DNA from 2 places in the Klebsiella sp. PL-2018 genome. Region 1 is predicted to be linked to the other one. Evidence: predicted binding sites of a transcription regulator. Region 1 holds the regulator's gene; the other holds the start of a gene.
The links. The regulator CRP, encoded in region 1, controls carbon source genes, mostly activating them, when cyclic AMP is high. The targets are predictions, from matches to a motif close to ATGTGANNNNNNTCACAT.

Region 1 (7,077 bases):
TTGCCGGACGGCGATTTTGTCGATCTGGCATGGAGTGAAGACCCTTCTCAGGCGCGCCATAAACCTCGTCTGGTGGTATTTCATGGCCTGGAGGGGAGCCTACACAGCCCTTACGCACACGGACTTATCCATGCGGCAATGCAGCGCGGCTGGCTGGGCGTGGTAATGCACTTTCGCGGCTGTAGCGGCGAACCCAACCGGAATAACCGCATCTACCACTCGGGCGAAACGGAAGACGGCTCCTGGTTTCTGCGCTGGCTCCAGCGCGAGTACGGCACGGTCCCCACCGCCGCGGTGGGATATTCGCTCGGGGGCAATATGCTGGGCTGCCTGCTGGCAAAAGAAGGCGACGCTATTCCCGTTGATGCCGCGGTTATCGTCTCGGCGCCGTTTATGCTGGAAGCCTGTAGCTATCATATGGACAAAGGTTTCTCCCGCGTTTATCAGCGCTACCTGCTCAACCTGCTGAAAGCCAACGCCGCGCGTAAGCTAAAAGCCTATCCCGGCTCTCTGCCCGTCGATTTACGCCAGCTAAAAAGCATGCGCCGTATCCGCGAGTTTGACGATTGCATTACGGCCAGGATCCACGGTTTTGCCGATGCGCTGGACTACTATCGCCAGTGTAGCGCCATGCCGCGCCTGAGCGATATCACTAAGCCCACGCTGATTATTCACGCGAAGGACGATCCCTTTATGGATCACCACTCGATTCCCCCGCAGGAGCAGCTGCCGGCGAATGTCGAATATCAGCTCACGGAGCACGGCGGGCACGTTGGCTTCGTCGGCGGCACGCTGCGTAAGCCTGAAATGTGGCTTGAAAAACGCATCCCGGATTGGCTAACCCGTTGGCTAGGAGCGCAAATATGATCATTCCCTGGCAAGATCTCGATCCCGAAACGCTGGATAACCTGATCGAAAGTTTTGTATTACGTGAAGGCACCGATTATGGTGAACATGAACGTTCGCTGACGGATAAAGTCGCGGATGTTAAACAGCAGTTGAAAAGCGGAGAAGCCGTGCTGGTGTGGTCAGAACTGCACGAAACGGTGAATATCATGCCCCGCAAGCAGTTTCACGGCTAAGGCGGCACACACTATCGTTTACTCTGGGAGTTGTTATGTCTGCCAAACATCCGGTGATTGCCGTCACGGGCTCCAGCGGCGCGGGAACCACGACCACCAGCCTCGCTTTTCGCAAAATTTTCGCCCAGCTTAATCTGCACGCCGCCGAAGTTGAAGGCGATAGCTTTCACCGCTATACCCGTCCGGAAATGGACATGGCGATCCGTAAAGCACGCGATCAGGGCAAACATATCAGCTACTTTGGCCCCGAGGCTAACGACTTCGGCCTGCTGGAACACACGTTCGCCGAATATGGGCAAAGCGGCAAAGGCCAGTCGCGCAAATATTTACATACCTATGACGAGGCCGTGCCGTGGAATCAGGTTCCGGGGACCTTCACGCCCTGGCAGCCGCTGCCGGAACCGACTGACGTCCTGTTTTATGAAGGCCTGCACGGCGGCGTTGTGACGCCACAGCATAACGTAGCAAACCATGTCGACCTGCTGGTCGGCGTGGTGCCCATCGTCAATCTTGAGTGGATCCAGAAGCTTATCCGCGACACCAGCGAGCGCGGACACTCTCGTGAGGCGGTCATGGATTCCGTGGTCCGCTCGATGGAAGATTACATCAACTTTATCACCCCGCAGTTTTCACGCACCCACCTCAACTTTCAGCGCGTACCGACGGTGGATACGTCCAACCCGTTTGCGGCCAAAGCCATTCCTTCACTGGATGAAAGTTTTGTCGTTATCCATTTCCGTAATCTAAAAAATATCGATTTCCCCTGGCTACTGGCGATGCTGCAGGGCTCGTTTATTTCGCATATGAATACCCTGGTGGTACCGGGCGGGAAAATGGGGCTGGCGATGGAACTGATTATGGCGCCGCTGGTTGAGCGGCTGATGGAAGGCAGGAAAATCAGCGAGTAGCCAGAACCCCGGTGGCGCGATTGCCGGCCGGGGCGCATTCGGCTTACCCTTCGATCACTTCATAAGAGTGGGTAATGTTTACCGCTTTCTCAAGCATCAGCGCGACGGAACAATACTTTTCCGCCGACAGGTCGACCGCGCGAGACACGGCAGCGTCCTTCAGTTCTTTACCGGTCACGATAAAATGCAGATTGATATGGGTAAACAGACGCGGCGCCTCTTCGCGGCGCTCCGAGGTCAGCTTAACTTCGCAGTTGGTGACGTTCTGGCGGCCCTTCTGCAATATGGAAACCACATCAATCGCGCTGCATCCGCCTGCCGCCATCAGTACCATTTCCATTGGGCTAGGCGCTTTATCCCCGGAATTGCCGTCCATCAGAATCTGGTGACCAGAAGCCGACTCACCGATGAAGGTTAACCCTTCAACCCACTTCACTCGCGCTTGCATAAATTTAACTCCAGGGCTGTAATTTTCCTGACAGATTACGCGTACATAACAATTCTAGCAACGGAAGGCGACCTGGGTCATGCTGAAGCGAGACACCAGGAGACATGCGGCGAAAGCTATGCTAAAACAATCTGGATGCTACAGTAATACATTGATGTACTGCATGTATGCAGAGGACTTCACATTACAGGCTGCAGAAAAATTTCAGCCGGATTCCCAGGTATAGGGATTCAATACGATTGCATGCCCGGATGCCGTGTAGTGTCGGCACCCGGAGATAGCTTATAACAGAGGATAACCGCGCATGGTGCTTGGCAAACCGCAAACAGACCCTACCCTTGAATGGTTCTTGTCTCATTGCCACATTCATAAGTACCCATCAAAGAGCACGCTGATCCACCAGGGTGAGAAAGCAGAAACGTTGTACTACATCGTTAAAGGCTCCGTGGCTGTACTCATCAAGGATGAAGAAGGTAAAGAGATGATCCTCTCTTACCTTAATCAGGGCGATTTCATCGGTGAATTAGGCTTGTTTGAAGAAGGCCAGGAGCGTAGCGCTTGGGTACGTGCGAAAACCGCATGTGAAGTGGCCGAAATCTCCTACAAAAAGTTCCGTCAGCTGATCCAGGTTAACCCGGACATCCTGATGCGTCTCTCTTCGCAGATGGCTCGTCGTCTGCAGGTCACGTCTGAGAAAGTCGGCAACCTCGCCTTCCTTGACGTTACCGGTCGTATCGCTCAGACGCTGCTGAACCTGGCTAAACAGCCGGATGCGATGACCCACCCGGACGGTATGCAAATTAAAATTACCCGCCAGGAAATTGGTCAGATCGTCGGATGCTCCCGCGAGACCGTTGGCCGCATCCTGAAAATGCTGGAAGATCAAAACCTGATCTCCGCGCACGGTAAAACTATCGTCGTCTACGGTACCCGTTAAGTCGGTAAAACGGCGTATTGCCTAACAATACGCCGTTTTTGTTTTCCCCTCATGTGGCGCAGGCTGATTTACCACCCGGAAGTCAACTATGCACTGCGGCAAACGCTGGTGTTGTGTCTGCCGGTTGCGATTGGGCTTCTGCTCGGTCATCTCCAGCAGGGGCTGCTGTTTTCTCTAGTTCCCGCCTGCTGCAACGTTGCCGGGCTGGATACGCCGCATAAACGCTTCTTTAAACGCCTGATTATCGGCGGCAGCCTGTTTGCCGGCTGTAGCCTGATCGTTCAGCTCCTTCTGCAGCGAGACATCCCTTTGCCGCTGATCCTCACGGGTCTGGCGCTCATCCTCGGCGTCACCGCCGAAATCAGCTCCCTGCACGCTCGGCTGCTGCCCGCCTCGCTTATCGCGGCTATTTTTACCCTCAGTCTCGCTGGCAATATGCCGATCTGGGAGCCGCTGTTAATCTACGCCATGGGCACCTTATGGTATGGCGTGTTTAACTGGTTCTGGTTTTGGCTGTGGCGCGAACAGCCGCTGCGCGAATCATTAAGCCTGCTCTACCGGGAGCTGGCCAACTACTGCGAGGCCAAATACAGTCTGCTTACCCAGCATACGGACCCCGCCACATCGCTGCCGCCGCTGCTCAACCGCCAGCAGAAGGTGGTGGATCTGATTACCCAGTGCTATCAGCAGATGCATATGCTGGCGGCTAACCAGCGCAGCGATCACAAACGCCTGCTGCGCGCTTTCCAGGTTGGACTGGACCTTCAGGAACATATTTCCGTCAGTCTTCATCAGCCGGAAGAGGTGCAGAAACTGGTGGAGCGCAGCCACGCGGAAGCGGTGATTCGCTGGAACGCGCAAACCGTTGCCGCCCGCCTGCGGGAGCTGGCGGACGATCTCCTCTACCACCGTTATCCTCAGCGCTTTCAGATGGATAAACAGATCGGCGCGCTGGAAAAAATCGCCTGGCAGCATCCGGATAATCCGGTTGGCCAGTTCTGCGCCTGGCACTTCAGCCGCATTGCCAGGGTTCTGCGCACCCAGCGCCCGCTATACGCGCGTAACCTGATGGCGGATAAAACCCGCCGCCTGCCGCTGCTGCCCGCGTTGAAAAACTATCTGTCGCTTAAGTCGCCGGCGTTACGAAACGCGGCGCGTATCAGCGTGATGCTGAGCGTCGCCAGCCTGATGGGCAGCGCGCTGCATCTGCCTAAGCCCTACTGGATCCTGATGACCGTGCTGTTCGTGACGCAAAACGGCTACGGCGCAACCCGGGTACGTATCGTCCATCGGGCTGCCGGAACCATTGCGGGACTGGTCATTGCCGGGCTCACGCTGCACTTTCACGTTCCTGAAGGCTATACGCTGACCGCGATGCTGTTCATCACGCTGTTAAGCTATCTGATTATCCGCAAGCACTACGGCTGGGCGATGGTCGGGTTTACGGTGACGGCGGTGTACACTCTGCAGCTGCTCACCCTGAACGGCGAGCAGTTTATCATCGCCAGACTGATTGATACGCTGATTGGCTGTCTGATCGCCTTCGGCGGAATGGTCTGGCTATGGCCACAGTGGCAAAGCGGGCTGCTGCGCAAAAATGCCCACGATGCGCTGGAAGCCGATCAGGAAGCGATCAGGCTGATCCTCAGCGACGATCATCAGGCCCCGGCGCTGGCCTACCAGCGCATGCGCGTTAATCAGGCGCATAACGCGCTGTTTAACTCGCTGAATCAGGCGATGCAGGAACCCGGCTTTAACTCGCACTATCTGGAAGACATGAAGCTGTGGGTGACCCACAGCCAGTTTATTGTCGAGCATATTAACGCGATGACCACTCTGGCGCGCGAGCACAATATGCTGACGCCGGATCTGGCGCAGCGTTATCTGGAATCCTGCGAGATTGCGCTCCAGCGCTGCCAGCAGCGGCTGGATTCCGACGGGCCGGGCAGCGCGGGGGATGTGAACATTATGGAGGCGCAGGATGCGGAGGTTCCTCGCGGCCCGCTCAGTACGATGGAGCAGCATTTGCAGCGCATCCTCGGGCATCTGAACACCATGCACACCATTTCATCGGTGGCATGGCGTCAGCGTCCGCATCATGGCATCTGGCTGCGCGCCACTAAGCGCTAAGCACCCGCTCAACCGCCAGGGCAAAGCGCGCCATGCCTTCAGCAATATCGCTATCATCAATCACCAGCGACGGTACGAAGCGCATCACGTCCGGTCCGGCATTGAGCACCATGACGCCCGCCTCTGCGGCGGCGTAGAGGAAATTGCGCGCCTTCCCGTGATACTGCGGCTTCAGCTCGGCGCCGATAAGCAGACCCATGCCGCGAATATCGCTGAACAGATCGAACCGCGCGTCAATGCGCTGAAGGTGCTCAACAAACAGCTCGCGCTTCGCGGTGACGCCGTCCAGCACTTCCGGCGTGTTAATCAGATCGAAGGCCGCTCCGCCGACCGCGCAGGCCAGGGGGTTACCGCCGTAGGTTGAGCCGTGAGAACCGGCGTGGAAAGCGCTGGCGATATCATGGGTGGTCAGCATCGCGCTGATAGGGAAGCCGCCGCCAAGCGCCTTGGCGCTGGTCAGAATATCCGGCGTCACGCCGTAGTGCATATAGGCAAACAGCGAGCCTGTACGCCCCATACCGCACTGTACTTCATCAAACACCAGCAGTGCCTGGTGCTGGTCGCAGAGATCGCGCAATCCTTGCAGGAATTCCGGCGTCGCCGCCGTCACTCCGCCTTCACCCTGAATCGGCTCGACCACCACCGCGCAGGTATGATCGTCCATCACGGCTTTCACCGCGTGTAAATCGTTAAACGGCACGTGAACGATATCGGCCGGTTTCGGCCCAAACCCGTCGGAATATTTCGGCTGACCGCCGACCGAGACGGTGAAAAGCGAGCGACCGTGAAACGCATTATGGAAAGCGATGATTTTGGTTTTGTACGGGCTATGGCGGGTCACGGTGTAATGGCGAGCCAGCTTGAAAGCCGTTTCGTTAGCTTCCGTACCGGAGTTCATAAACACGACGCGATCGGCAAAAGTCGCATCCACCAGCTTCCGCCCGAGTCGCAGGGCCGGTTCGTTGGTAAAAACGTTGCTGGTATGCCACAGCTTTTCACCCTGCTCATGCAGTGCCGCCACCAGCGCCGGATGGCAATGACCGAGCGCGGTCACGGCAATCCCACCGGCGAAATCAACGTACTCTTTACCCTGCTGATCCCATACCCGGCTTCCCTTACCCTTCACCGGAATAAATTCTGCCGGTGCATAAATCGGCAAAATGACCTCATCGAATGTAGCGCGGGTGATTGCCGGTTGTTCAGTTGCCATGTGGTGCCCATCCTTTACGTTATGCAGCAATGATTATGATAATCTAATCACAAAATATGCATAAAAAATCAACTCATGGCAACTACAAATCACCGATTGAGGAAGTTTGCCAGCAGCTGGTGGCCCTGCTCGCTGAGAATACTCTCCGGATGAAACTGCACGCCCTCGAGATCGAACACGCGGTGGCGAATGCCCATGATCTCTCCCTCTTCGCTGCGGGCGGTCACCTCAAAGCATTCAGGCAGCGTTAGCGGATCAATGAGCAGGGAGTGGTAGCGGGTCACCGTAAGCGGGTTATTCAGTCCAAGGAACACCCCTTGGCCGGTATGGCTGACGGGGGACGTTTTCCCGTGCATGACTTT
Region 2 (7,077 bases), 1.8 Mb from region 1:
AAGGATGCCTGAGCTCTTGAGCCAGAATCTCCCGCAGCTGCTGCTGACGTTTACGGTATAAACGGCGCATGGCGGCTAAATGACGTGCGTAGTGCCCCTCCTCAATGAACAACGCCAGCGCCCTCTGTTCGGCCCGATGGCCGCCGCGTAATAGCGAACCAATGGCGCCACGTGCGGCCTCCGCCAGCGCGGGAGGCATCACCATAAAGCCAATGCGCAGTGCCGGAAATAGCGTTTTGCTGAATGTCCCCAGATAAACCACCGGCGCCTGCCTGGCCATCCCCAGCATGGCCGGAATGGGCTCACCGCTGTAGCGAAACTCGCTGTCGTAATCATCTTCAATAATCCAAGAATCATGCCGTCGGGCATACTCCAGTAGCGCCAGTCGCCTCCCGGCGCTCATCACTGCCCCGCAGGGGTATTGATGGGAAGGTGAAGTAAAGATCAATCGCGGCACTTCACTATCATTATGACTATCAAAACGCATCCCTTCATGATCAACCGGCACGCCCTCTATATGAAGTCCGGATTTGAGAAAGATGCTTTTTGCTCCCGGATAGCCGGGTTCTTCTACCCATGCCGTATCGCCAGCGACGCTCAGCAAATGCGTGCATAAATCGACGCCTTCCAGCGCACCTTCCGTAATCACAATCTGGCTGGCTTCACAGCGGATCCCCCGCGAGAGCGCAAGGTGGCGGGCAATGGCTTTTCGCAGTACGAGCTCTCCCTGCGCATCGCCGTAGTCCAATAATGCGCTTCCCTCTTCACGCAGTACGCGATCCAGGAGCCGGCGCCAGATGGAAAGCGGAAAGTAGTTAACCGCAGGCATTCCCGGCGTAAAGAGCAGCGTGGGTGAATCACGATGGATTGCCGCTGGTAATCCCTGTAAGTATTCAGGGAGCACAATATGGCGCGCCTCAACGTCCCCCTCTCCCTGAGTTCCTAAAGGCGCGACGGACGTCCCCTGGCGGCCACGTAATAAATACCCCTCTATCGCCAGTTGCTCCAGCGCGCCGTTGACGGTGTTGCGCGACAGTCCCAGACGCTGGGCCATGGTGCGCGAGCCGGGTAAACGGCTATCACCTGCCAGCGCCCCCTGCAAAATCGCCTCGCGTAGTGTCTGATAGAGCGTACGCTGCAGGGTTCCACCTCCCCTGCCGCGCAGGGCCTGCTCCAGTAAAGCAAAAAAAGCATCATCCGGAATATTCATCATCGCTCCTCGTGGCACCCTAAAAACATACTCCTGTGGCTCTTTTTATGGAACCAACAAGCGCCTAATCTCGCAGCATTCACCTGCCAAAGGAAAACCTTATGGGCCATCTTAATCAATTCGATCAACCCGTTGGCGCAGCCCTTCCCGACTGGCAGCCCCGTCCGCATCCTGAAAGGTTGAATCTGCAGGGCCGCCTTTGCCGACTTGAGCCATTGCGCTCCACGCACGCCGGTGCGCTGTTTGACGCCCATCGTCTGGCCCCGGACACCCGAAGCTGGACGTGGCTGCTGCGTGAGCCGGATAACAGCGTAGAGGAATACCGCGCGTGGATAGAGCACGTTTCCGGGCAGGCCGATCCCATTCACTTTGCCGTGATAGATCAACGGACAGACCAGCCCGTTGGCTCACTGGCGCTGATGAGAATCGATGCTAAAAATGGCGTTGTTGAAGTCGGCCACGTTCACTTCTCGCCTTTACTAAGCCGGACGGCGATGGCCACCGAGGCCCAATGGCTGCTGATGCATTATATTTTTGCAACGCTCGGCTATCGTCGCTACGAGTGGAAATGCAACAGTTTGAACGAGCCTTCACGCCGGGCGGCGCTGCGGCTGGGATTTCAGTATGAGGGGCGTTTTCGTCAGGCGCTGGTGATAAAGGGCCACAACCGCGATACCGACTGGTTTTCGATTATCGATTCCGAGTGGCCGCAGATTGACAAGGCAATGCAGCAGTGGCTGGCCGCCGACAACTTTAGCGCCGACGGCCGGCAGTTACGAACGCTGGAGAGCTTCCGTTAACGTCTCTTCTTGCGCCCCTGGACGGCCTTAAAGCGAGGATTACTTTTGCAGATAACGTACAGCCGCCCTTTACGCTTGACGATCTGGCAATCCGGGTGGCGCTGTTTCGCGCTACGCAATGAGTTGAGCACCTGCATTATTTACTCCTTTTCGCATCAATAAAACCGCCGAAGCGCTGGCGGAAACGCGCGGTGCTGCCTTCATTGTTGAAGGCCTTCTGTTTGCCGGTGTAATACGGATGCGATTTGGAGGAGACATCGAGCGTTACGTAGGGATACGTCTCGCCTTCCAGCTCAATTTCGCGCTCGGTACGGATCGTTGATCCGACTTTGAAGTATTCGTTGGCGCTGGTATCGTGAAAAACCACCGTACGATAATGCGGATGAATATTGGGTTTCATAGCGACCTCAATCATTACGTTATAACATAACATTCATGGTACGCCGGGTGAATACAAAGATCAACCCTGAGAATGGAAGGGGCTAAAGGGCGGCGCAGGCCGCCCGTTGCGGATTAAGGATTAAGCTGATGCGCCAGCGCTCTGAGCTGTTCGGCAATAGACTGCAGGTTTTTGCCCGGCTCCGTTTTCGGTCCGGTAGAGTGGCGCACGACCAGACGAGCCGGAAGGATAGAGGAAGTATGAGATGTCTCGCGATCGCCGCTATCGAGAAGGCGCCGGACGGCCTCTTTTCCTTGTAAATCAAGATCCAGCGAAACGGTGGTGAGCGCCGGGTAAAAGAACGAACTCTCATAGGTGTCATCATAACCAATAACCGATTTTTCCCCCGGAATCGGCACCTGATGTTGGTGAAACGCGCTCAGTACGCCCAGCGCCATCTGATCGTTACCCACCAGAACGGCGGTAAAGTTTGGCGTCTCCCGCAGCATTTGCAGCGCGCCGGCATAGCCGCTCTGCGCATCCCAGTTACCGCGAATCACCGTGACCGGCTGCAGGCCATATCCCTCAAGGGTCTCAATCCAGCTTTTCAGACGCAGTTTGGCCGATACCGAGCTTTCCGGGCCGGCTAGCAGCGCGATCTCCCGATGCCCCATTTCATAGAGATATTTGACGCTGGCCCGGGTGCCGTCAGCCGGGTTAAACGAAACGTTAAACACGGAGCTGTAGGGGTCAACATCTAAAAAAAGACAGACGATATCATCGTTATCAGCGGCAATTTTTTGAGCCAGTTCAGTCTCCAGCGGCACGTTGATGATGACCTTATCTACCAGCTGAGACTTAAGTTCATTAATGGAATCTTGAATACTTTGGTTGACGCTCTCATCGATCATGGAGATGAGCACCTGATAGCCTTCCACATTCGCATAGCGTTTTACCGCAGCAGCCACCTGAGAAGGCGCGTGCAATGCGAGGGAGATGGTGACCAGGCCCACGGTGCGGCTTTGCTTTCCTACCAGCTGCTGCGCCAGGCGGTTTGGGACATAGCGCAGCTCCTCAATGGATTTCTCCACCTTGCTGCGTGTGGCTTTGGATACATTAGCAGATTTATTGAGTACCCTGGACACGGTCTGATAGGAGACGCCCGCATGGCGAGCAACGTCTTCTAAGGTCGCGCTTTTAGACTTCATAGTCCGGTTCCTTATGTTGTTATCCCTGGATTGTAACAGGGGCAATGTGAAAAAACGCTCATCGCCGCGTCCCCCGAACCACAATTATCACAAAAAGTATTACGCTCACAATACAACAAATTGTGAATGGACTCACTAGTCGTAACAAAACCCGCCAATTTATTTGCAGTTAATCACACTATAGCGATCATTTAATTGCCTGAATTCGGGTTTAGGCATTTTATGACATCGGTTATGTGAACGTAATACAAAACAATAAGAGGATAGACATGAACACTACGCTGCGCACACTCTCCGCTGCGTTGGCCGCTGCGCTGATTTCACCATCCGTGTTTGCTGCTTCCGCCACGCTTCCGGGTATCGATTTTCATGGCTATATGCGCGCCGGGGTTGGGGTCTCCGGCGACGGTAGTCAGGCCGAATGGCAAAAAAACAAAATTGGCCGTCTGGGTAATGAGTCCGATACCTACGGCGAGCTGGAGCTGGGATCAGAGGTCTATAAGAAGAATGACGTTAGCTTCTATCTTGATAGCATGGTCAGCATGGTCTCTGACGGTTCTAACGATAACGAAACCACGCTCGATGATGATGCCCAATTCGGCCTGCGCCAGCTCAACCTACAAATCAAAGGGCTAGTCCCCGGCGATCCGAACGCGGTCATTTGGGGCGGTAAACGCTACTACCAGCGCCACGATCTCCACATCATTGATACCAAATACTGGAACATTTCCGGATCCGGTGCCGGGATCGAAAACTATACGCTCGGCCCGGGGGCCGTTTCATTTGCCTGGATCCGCGGAGATGCCAATGACGTCGACTACCGCGTCGATGGCGATAGCAACGTCAACATTAACTACCTCGACCTGCGCTACGCAGGCTGGAAGCCGTGGGCCGGTTCGTGGACCGAATTTGGTATCGACTACGCGATGCCGAATACCACTAAAAAGCAGGACTCCTACGGTGGTCTATACGATGCTGAAAACGGCGTCATGCTGACCGGTGAAATCAGCCAGGATATGCTGGGTGGTTACAACAAAACGGTGCTGCAGTACGCCAACAAAGGGCTGGCGCAGAACATGGTTTCCCAGGGCGGCGGCTGGTACGACATGTGGAACTACGTCAATGACGCCACCGGATACCGCGTGATTAATACCGGTTTAATTCCGATTACCGAAAAGTTCTCCATTAACCACGTTCTCACCTGGGGCTCCGCGGACAACATCACCGATTACACGGATAAAACGCGCATGCTGTCGCTGGTGGCTCGTGGGCAGTATCAGTTCACCGAATACGTGCGCCTGATTGGCGAAGTGGGCGGCTTTTACCAAAAAGATAGCTACAAGAACAATACTGATTATAAGCAGGCCGGTGAGAAATATACCATCGCGCTGGGCCTGGCCGATGGCCCTGACTTTATGTCTCGCCCGGAACTGCGCATTTTCGCTTCGTATCTGAATGACTCTGAAAACGGTAAACCGTTCGAAGATCAAACTGCCAATAATACGTGGAACTTTGGTGTACAGGTCGAGGCCTGGTGGTAGTCGTCATTTAACTGTTTTATCTCCAGCTGTAAGGTCGTTAATTACCCTCCGGTAATCATTATTGCCATTGAATGCTTTGTTTTCTTTTCGGGATAACTCATTATTGCGTTATCCCGTTTTATTTTATTTACGGCTGGCAAAGTGTTCGTCAAGTAATTGACGCAAAGCATCCGACTGTTTACCGAAAATAGCATGCACCTGCTGCCCAAGGATAATAACGCCAAGCGCTCCCTGCTGCTGTAGCGCCTGAGAGTCAACAATCGACAGATTATTCACCGTGACGCGTAAGCGGGTGATACAGGCGTCAACGTTGACAATATTCGCCTCGCCGCCAAAAGCCTGAATTAAACGTTCAATCTGTTGTTGTTCCGCCGGGCTTAACGTTACCGCCGGACGAGACTGGGAGAAATAATTCAGAAAGGATTTTAAACTCACCATAATAGACTCCTGATAAGCAGATAAAAAAACGCCTGCTCTTGCGAGCAGGCGTGGATAGAGAAAAATTACGCGTGACGGCTGAGAATGCGGCAATCCCACGCTTTTAAGGTCAACGGCGCGTTCAGTGCCGCGCCGGTGAGGCTGTCCTGATAGCCCTGCGGTAAGGTCACCTGCTGCTGCTGCGCGCTGTAGTTTTGCAGGAACACGTAGGTGGTCTCACCGTCCGTCCGTGCGGTCGCCACCACGCCCGGCGGGAAATCGGCTGCCACCGCACGCGGCAGCGACAGCTCTTTACTTATGGCGGTGAAGAAGTCCCGCTGGAAAGCCAGATCGTTGCGCGAAGCGACGTGCCAGGCCTTACCTTTACCCACGTGATTGACGGTAACCGCCGGTCTTCCCGCGTAAAAATCATCGCGGTAGGTCGCCAGCGGCTGCGCCGTTTCGGCATGGATCAGTTCACACAGATGGCGTACCTGATACGGTCCCTGCAGGCCCCCTTCATTGCCCGCCAGCCCCTGTACCAGGTTGCGTTCGCCGTCGTTCAGGCAGTCAATCTCTTCCGCCCAAATGCCCAGCAGTTTACGCAGCGGGCCCGGGAAACCGCCGAGATGGCAAAGGTCGGATTCGTTAACAATACCCGTCCAGTATGTTGTAACTAAATGACCACCGTTAGCCACAAACGCTTCGGCGCGTTCGGCAAATCCCTCACGAACCATATACAGCATTGGCGCAATGACCAGTTGATAAGCGCTCAGGTCAACGTCAGCATCGATAACATCAACCGCAATCCCCTGCTCCCAGAACGGACGGTAATGTTCGTTGACGGTATTTTCATACTCCATGCCGAGATTTCGCGGCCCCTGTGCATCATCCAGCGCCCAGCGGTTTTGCTGGTCGAAGATAATCGCCACTTTCGCATCCGTCCGGCAGCCCACGACGCCCGGCAGCTGGCTTAACATCTCGCCGAGCGCCGTCACTTCACGACCCACGCGCGTATCCAGATGACCGACATGATCGATAATCGCGCCATGAAACTTCTCAACCGAACCGCGGCTCTTACGCCACTGGAAGTACTGCACCGAATCCGCGCCGTGCGCCACCGCCTGCAGAGAAGAGAGAATATGCATTCCCGGTTTCTTCAGCTTACTGGTCGGCTGCCAGTTGGTGGCGCTCGGGGTGGATTCCATTAACACAAACGGTTTGCCGCCCTTCAGGCTGCGCATCATGTCATGATACATAGCGGTGTAGCAGGCCAGCGTGGTTTCATCTTTATCACGGTGCCACATGGGGTAGCTGTCCCATGAGATAAAGTCCAGCACCTGCGCCAGCTGCCAGTAGTCGTAATCGTAGAAATACTCCATAAAGTTGGTTGTTACCGGCAGCGCAGCATTCGCCGCTTTCAGCGGCGCAATTTCGTGGCGGCAGAAGTCCGTCACCTGAGCGGTATTGAAGCGATGCCAGTCCAGGTTCAGACCATGAATGGAGACTTCCCCCTGCGGGG

Region 2: MKleb_RS06435 (maltoporin) is a predicted target of CRP. The motif match lies at 3,759-3,776, and genes of this name have one in related genera.

Annotation. Positions count from the first base shown of each region.
Region 1 is NZ_CP077673.1:5,387,408-5,394,484, forward strand. Features, by position in the region: gene MKleb_RS25525 (hydrolase) at 1-867, shown strand, start outside; gene MKleb_RS25530 (YheU family protein) at 864-1,082, shown strand; gene MKleb_RS25535 (phosphoribulokinase) at 1,118-1,990, shown strand; gene MKleb_RS25540 (OsmC family protein) at 2,034-2,438, opposite strand; gene crp (cAMP-activated global transcriptional regulator CRP) at 2,743-3,375, shown strand; gene MKleb_RS25550 (YccS/YhfK family putative transporter) at 3,427-5,505, shown strand; gene argD (bifunctional acetylornithine/succinyldiaminopimelate transaminase) at 5,495-6,715, opposite strand; gene pabA (aminodeoxychorismate synthase component 2) at 6,805-7,077, opposite strand, start outside.
Region 2 is NZ_CP077673.1:1,376,160-1,383,236, reverse strand. Features, by position in the region: gene MKleb_RS06460 (MocR-like pyridoxine biosynthesis transcription factor PdxR) at 1-1,210, opposite strand, end outside; gene MKleb_RS06455 (GNAT family N-acetyltransferase) at 1,312-2,010, shown strand; gene ykgO (type B 50S ribosomal protein L36) at 2,007-2,147, opposite strand; gene MKleb_RS06445 (type B 50S ribosomal protein L31) at 2,147-2,410, opposite strand; gene MKleb_RS06440 (LacI family DNA-binding transcriptional regulator) at 2,524-3,597, opposite strand; gene MKleb_RS06435 (maltoporin) at 3,867-5,138, shown strand; gene MKleb_RS06430 (glucose PTS transporter subunit EIIB) at 5,262-5,576, opposite strand; gene MKleb_RS06425 (beta-galactosidase) at 5,642-7,077, opposite strand, start outside.